Regions from separate parts of the Micromonospora sp. WMMD712 genome, predicted to be linked through region 2. Evidence: riboswitches for the same ligand, from Rfam matches in the RefSeq annotation. Region 2 holds a riboswitch; the other holds the start of a gene.
The links. Region 2 has a riboswitch for cyclic di-AMP ahead of O7633_RS19430 (NlpC/P60 family protein). Riboswitches for the same ligand answer to the same signal wherever they lie in the genome.
Positions count from the first base shown of each region.

Region 1: another riboswitch for cyclic di-AMP. It lies ahead of O7633_RS30910 (C39 family peptidase); the one in region 2 lies ahead of O7633_RS19430 (NlpC/P60 family protein).

Region 1 is NZ_CP120743.1:7,291,109-7,294,458, reverse strand. Features, by position in the region: gene O7633_RS30915 (XRE family transcriptional regulator) at 1-912, opposite strand, end outside; gene O7633_RS30910 (C39 family peptidase) at 1,084-1,959, opposite strand; cyclic di-AMP (ydaO/yuaA leader) riboswitch at 2,180-2,322, opposite strand; gene O7633_RS30905 (hypothetical protein) at 2,611-3,350, opposite strand, start outside.
Region 2 is NZ_CP120743.1:4,493,603-4,496,952, reverse strand. Features, by position in the region: gene O7633_RS19440 (pyridoxamine 5'-phosphate oxidase family protein) at 1-147, opposite strand, end outside; gene dcd (dCTP deaminase) at 274-852, shown strand; gene O7633_RS19430 (NlpC/P60 family protein) at 982-2,022, opposite strand; cyclic di-AMP (ydaO/yuaA leader) riboswitch at 2,035-2,175, opposite strand; gene O7633_RS19425 (C40 family peptidase) at 2,391-3,350, opposite strand, start outside.

The DNA of each region.
Region 1 (3,350 bases), 2.8 Mb from region 2:
CATGAACTCCGCCCGGGTCGGCCGGTTCTGGCTCCAGAGTCGCCGGATCGGCGCGTCGATGACCTCCGCCTGCTCCGCCTGCCGCAGCGCCAGCAACCAGGAGGTCCGGTATCGAGCCGCGTGACCCACCAGCAGGTCCCGGGTCACCGGGCCGGCATCCCGCGCGGCCGCCAGCACCTGGGCGGGCAGCAGCAGTTCTGCGGCGAAGGCGTCGATGGCGGACTCACGGTGCGTCCGCGACGCGCTGACGCCCAGATCGCTGGAGTACTCGTCGCCGATGATCAGATGGCCCAGCTCATGCGCGGCCGTCGCCCGTCGGCGACCAGGATCGCCCGAGGTGCTCACCACCGCGACCGCGAGGTCACCCTCGATCAGCGATGCCCCGTCGCCGGGCAGGTCGGTCACCAGAGTCCACTGGCCGGCCCGTTCACAGACCTCGACGATGCTGCCGATCGGCCCGTCATCGATTCCGCACTCGCGCCTGAGCCACTGCGCCGCCTGCCGGGCCTCGTCCTCGACCGTGACGGCGCCCGGGTAACGGAGCGGTGGACGAGTGTCCAGCACGCCGAGCCCCACGAGTTGACGTACGTCACGAAGCCACTCGACGAGGGCGATCTCCAGCCGCTCGGCCGCGCGGGCGGCCTCGGTGCCGATCTCCTCGGTCACCGGCGCGGACCGCCGGGACAGTACAGTCGGCCGTGGCTCGATCAGGTAATTCATCGACACCCGCAGCGCACGCGACAGCCGCGCCAGTTCGAGGCCGTCCAGCCGCCGGGTGCCCGCCTCGACCTTGGCCAGCATGGTGCGGTCGAGACCCACCGCCCCGGCGAGATCCTGCTGCGACATCCCCAGGGACAGCCGGGCGTGCCGCACCTGCTCGCCGACGAAGCACCACTCCTGGTCATCAGCCATGGTGCGATAATCGCACAACCCGCGTCGGAGCGGGCCGATGCACGAGTTCATGCGGCGCGCCGCCGACGCGATGACCCACTCCCCATTGTCTGATCGTCCTGCCTACCCGGAGACGGCACCGGCCCCGGCTCTCTTCGCAGGAGAGCCGGGGCCGGCGGGGGGAGGGTGCTGTCAGGCCGAGTAGCCCCGCGTCGCCGCCCAGTGGGCCAGCGCGGCGGTGCTGATCCAGTACGCCGGGACGGCCGGGTCCGCCGAGTCGGCGATCCGCACGGTGCGCCCGGAGTCGCGGTAGCCGACGACGGCGATGTAGTGGCCGCCGGGGAACGAGTGCCAGCCGCCGTCGACGTCGGTGGCGTCGCCGGCGATGTTGACCACGACGCCGCGCCCGGCGCTGACCGCCTGCACCACGTCGGCCCGCAGCCGCTCCGCCTCAGCCGGGGTGGCGGCGCCGCCGGGGATCAGCCGGGTCCGGTACGGCTCGCCCTTGACCATCTCGTTGAGCACCCGCGTGGTGTCGTAGGCGGAGTTGGTGCCCATCTCGGTGGTGCCGAGGCGGACGGCCAGGGCGTCCTGGGTGCCGTCGACCCCGGTGGCGGAGAGCGCGTTGCGCACCGCCGCCGGGCCGCAGTAGTAGTAGGTGGTCTGGGCCTCGTAGTCGTAGTCGAGGACCTTGGTCGACGGCGGCTTCGGGGCCGCCGGCTTCGGCGTCGTCTTCTTCGGCGTCGACCTGGCGGTCAGGTCGGGGTTCGGGGTGGTCGGGGTGGCGCTCGGCGACGGCGAGGCGCTGCCCGGGGCGGCGGTCGCGGGCGGCGCGGCGACCCGGGCCTGGGCGCGGCTGGCCGCGCCGTCGAGGCGGGGCGCGACCTCGGCCACGGCGGCGTTGGTGGTCCGCTGCGGGGCGGGGTCGTCGTCGACGGCGGCGAGCAGCGCGCCGGTGCCGGAGGCCAGCAGCAGCGCCGCGGCGGAGCCGGCGACGACCTGGTAGGGGCGTTCCGTGGCGAGTCGCCGCAGGTGCCGCTTGAGCTGATCGTTCACGTGTTCCTCCACGGGGCGGGGCGGAAGCGGGGGCACCCGGGCGCGCGTCGGCGCACGGCGGCGCGGACGTGTCCGCGGCCGGTGGGGTCCGCTTTCTGGGGGGACGCCCGTTCAGGCGGGCGTACGCAGGGGTGCGACGGTCAGTGCGCCGGCTCGACGGCGACGGACGCGGGCACCGGGCTCCGTGGTGGAGGAACAACCCGGGGGGTGGGGTCAAACTGCACGAGGATGGAACTCCTTCCGACACCGCCTACCGGGTTAGCTGACGGATTCGGGCGGGAAGATCGCCCTACCGCAGGCCGTGGCCCGCGGATTCACCCCGGACGTGCAATGGGTCCCCGGTTCGTGATGGTCACGATTGAGCGGGTCGGCGCGGCGTCGCCTCTTGCGATCGGGTACCGCACCGGACGGGCCGACACTACTGGCCGACGGAAGCCCTGCCAACCCCACTCCACCTGCGTAAACGTGCCGAGGCCGACCAACTTACGGGTCATACGGAGACTGACGTGACTCAATGGGAGTGTCGACCCGACAGACGTCAGCCGACCCGCAACGGGACAACGCGTCGTGAATGTCGGCGAATTGCGGCCCACGATCGGACCGATCGGACCAGCCTGCCCGATCCGGGACGGCAGTGACCCGCCTCACGCCACCGCCCGTGGGTTAGCTGGATTGGGCCGGGCGCCAGCGGGCCGGCCGCCAGCCGAGGGCCGGGACGAACCGACCGGCCACCGCCGCGCGGGGAGCCGGCGCGGGGGCGGGGCGGACGCGCTCGGCGGCGGCGTACGCCTCGGCGGCCAGCGCCCGGGCGGCCGCGGCGGCCAGTTCGGCGTCGTCCCACGCGGCCCGCTCCCGCGCGGCGGCGGCCCGGTAGCGGGCCAGTCTGCCGTCCCGGACGGCCCGGGCCAGGACGACCTCCTGCTCCACCGGGTGCCGCCGCGGGTCCCAGCCGCCCCGGCGGGCGAAGACGTCGCAGAGCTGCCCGATGGACAGCTCGCCCCGCAGGTGGGCCGCCGTGGCGGCGTGGTGCAGCCAGCGTTCCCGGGCCACGTACTCGGTGGTGGTGCGCGGGGTGTGCGGCGTCGGCAGCGCCCCCGCGTCGCGGAAGCGCCGCGCGGCGGTCTCCGCCTCGTCGTACGCCTGCCAGGCCCGCTCGGCGGCGTCCTGGGCGGCCGTCCAGGCGGCCCGGCGACGGCGGGCGTTCTGCGCGGCCCCGGCGGCGGCCACCGCCACCTCGTCGGCGTACCGGCGCAGGTCGGCGGCCGCCGGGGCCGGCGGGGCGGCGGGCCCGGCGGGGGCCTCGACGGCGGGCGGGTGGTGCCGCTCGGGGCGGGCGACCAGCACCGCGAGCACGGTGAGCGCCAGCACGAGCAGCACGGACCAGATGGCGGCGGCCAGCGGCA
Region 2 (3,350 bases):
CACCGGGGAGACCGGGTGCACCCGGGGCCCGCCGTCGGCGCGGACGGTGGCCAGGTAGCCGAAGCCCGGCCCGTACTGCTGCATGAGATGACGGATCCCGTCGGCGAGTCGTGGCTCGTCAGCGGCGAATTCGGACCAGGAAGCCATGCCCGCATTCTATCGAACACCTGTACGACACGCGAAGCGCGACGCGCGGGTCGGGCGCCCGATTCGCAGGCCCGCTGACCAGCCCCGCTGACCGGTCCTACCCACGCACCTCGCTATGGTGTTGCGATGCTGCTTTCCGACCGCGACCTCGTCGCCGAGCTGAAGGCCGGCACGCTCGCGCTGGAGCCGTTCGAGCCGACCCTGGTGCAGCCGTCGAGCATCGACGTACGCCTCGACAAGCTCTTCCGGGTCTTCAACAACCACCTCTACACGCACATCGACCCGTCCGTGCAGCAGGACGACCTGACCTCCATGATCGAGGTGCCCGACGGCGAGCCGTTCGTGCTGCACCCCGGCGAGTTCGTGCTCGCCTCCACGCTGGAGGTGATCTCGCTCGGCGATCAGCTCGCCGGCCGGCTGGAGGGCAAGAGCTCGCTGGGCCGGCTGGGGCTGCTCACCCACTCCACGGCCGGCTTCATCGACCCGGGCTTCACCGGCCACGTCACGCTGGAGCTGTCCAACGTGGCGAACCTGCCGATCACGCTCTGGCCGGGCATGAAGATCGGCCAGCTCTGCATCTTCCGGCTGTCGTCGCCGGCCGAGCACCCGTACGGTTCGGCGGTCTACGGCTCGCGCTACCAGGGCCAGCGCGGCCCGACCCCGAGCCGCTCCTGGCGCAACTGGCGCACCTGGCCGCCCCGCTGACGCCGCCCCGCCGACCCTCCCGCTGCGGCTGCGGCTGCGGGCGGCGGCGCGCCACGCCGCCCTCGCCAGGGTGTGAGAAGGGGCCCCTTCTCGACCGTATGCGTTAAGAAGGGGCCCTTCCTTGCCTCCTCAGGAGGGGCGGCCGTAGCTGTGGATCGGGCCGTCGTCGACGCGCTTCATCTTCACCGGGACGCCGGCCCGGGAGGCGTGCACCACCCAGCCCCCGCCCACGTACATGCCGACGTGGTGCAGGTCGGAGTAGTAGAAGACCAGGTCGCCGGGGCGCAGGTCGGCGCGGCTGACGCGGGCGGTCACCGACCGCTGCTGGGCCGCGTTGTGCGGCAGCGAGACGCCGGCCTTCGCCCACGAGGCCAGCATCAGCCCCGAGCAGTCGTACGAGTTCGGGCCCTCGGCACCCCAGACGTAGGGCTTGCCGATCTGGGCGCAGGCGAACTTCACCGCCGTCCCCGCGCCGCCGCCCGGGTAGGACGCCGGGCAGGGGGCGGGCTTCAGGGGGCCGCCGCCTCCGTTGCCGTAGACCTTCAGCCGCAGCTTCTGCAGGCGGTCGATCTCGGCGTTGATCTGCTTCTTCTTCGCGGCGAGCTGGGCCTCGGTGCGGGTGAGCTGAACGACCATCTCGTCGAGGGGCTGCTTCTTCGCGGCCAGTTCGTCGCGGAGGTCGACGACCGCCTGGACGTCGTGCTGCTGGCGCTGGGCGAACCGGTCGAGCAGCTCCAGTTGCCCCATCATCTGACTGGGCGTGCGGCTGCCGAGCAGGGCGTTGACCACCGACAGGTTGTCGCCCTTGTACGCCTCGGCGGCGAGGCCGCCGACCTTCTTCAACGCCTCGTCCACCTGGCGCTGGAGGGGCCCGATCTGCGCGGCGAGCGCGTCGGCCTGCTTGCGCTTGGCGGCGAGGTCCTGCCGGGTGGCGTTGTGCCGCTCGATGATCGGTTCGAGCTTGTTCCAGTCCTCGTCGATCTGCCGCTCGATCTCGGCGACCGAGGGGTCGGCGTGGGCCACGGTCGGTGCGCCGGTCAGGACGACGGCGACGCCGACCAGTGCGGCGAGGACGGTGGTGCAGCGTGACCAGCGGGGACGCGGCGCGGCCGGCGTCCGGTCGGCGTCGGCCGACCGGCGTGACGGGCGCCGCGGAGCATGGTGTGCCACCGGGCTCCGTTCTCCTTCTTCCTCTACCGCCTACCGGGTTAGCTGACGGGTTCGGGCGGGAAGGGAGAGCGCCCTACCGCAGCGCCGCTGCGGATTCACCCCGGCGTACCTGGGTCCCCGGCTCGCCCGGAGGCGACTCGGCGGTGTCGCACCGTCACCACCCGGCTGGGCGGTGCAGCTACCGGCCGACAATTGGCCAGAGTAGAGACGATCGCCGTCGATCCGCAACCCGACCGGCCGTGACACACCGTACAGGCCCGTGGCCGGCGTCGATGTCCGCCGCGCGTCGAAGGCCCCCGGTCTGGTGAGACCGGGGGCCTTCGGGCGGTGCTGCGCGGCGCGGCCTTCGCGGGGGCCGGGCTCGGTGATCAGGCGATTCGGCGGAAGCCGGCGATCGGCATGGTGTTGATGCTGCTCACGTTGACCGGCTTGCCGGCCCGGGGCGCGTGCACCATCATGCCGTTGCCGATGTAGAGGCCGACGTGGTGCAGGTCGCTGAAGAAAAAGACCAGGTCACCGGGCTGGGCCTCGGAGCGCGAAACCAGCTTGCCCTTCTTCCACTGGTCGCCGGTGAAGTGCGGCAGATAGATCCCGGCGGCCTTGTAGGCGTACTGGGTCAGGCCGGAGCAGTCGAACGTGTCCGGTCCGGCGGTGTTGAAGACGTACGGGTCGCCGACCTGGGCGCAGGCGGTCTTGATGGCGGTGCGGGCATCCGAATTCATCACGCCGGTGATGGTCGGGCATCCCTGGACGGACACCACGGTCTTCGGCATCGACGCCTGGAGCCGCTTGATCTCGGCGTTGATCTGCTTCTTCTTCGCCGCCAGTTCCTTGGTCTGCTTTTCCTGGGTGGCAATGAGCGTGTCGAGCTTCTGCTTCTCGGTGTCGTACTTCGCCCGGACGGCGAGCACGCCCTCGACCTGCTTGCGCTCCTGCGCGGCCAGCCGGTCCAGGATGGTCAGCTGCTCGGCGAGGGTGCCCGGCTTGGTGCTGACCAGCAGCGCGCCGATGTCCTGCGAGGGGCCGGAGATGTAGTAGCGGGAGGCGAGGTCGCCGACACGGTCCATCGCCAGCTCGGTCTCAAGCGCCAGCGGCTGGATCTTCTTCTCCAGCGCCTTCGCCTTCTCCCGATTCGTCTTCAGCTGCACAGACACCTTGTTGTACTGCTCGATGGTGGGCTCAAGCTGCTCCCACTGCTTGTCGATCTGCGCCTCGATCTCGTCCACCGACGGCTCGGCGTACGCGGGCGCGGTCAGTGTCCCGGCGCCGACGGCGACCGCCGCGACCAGGGTGAGCAGGCGGCGTGCGAAACGGCGGGCACCACCCGG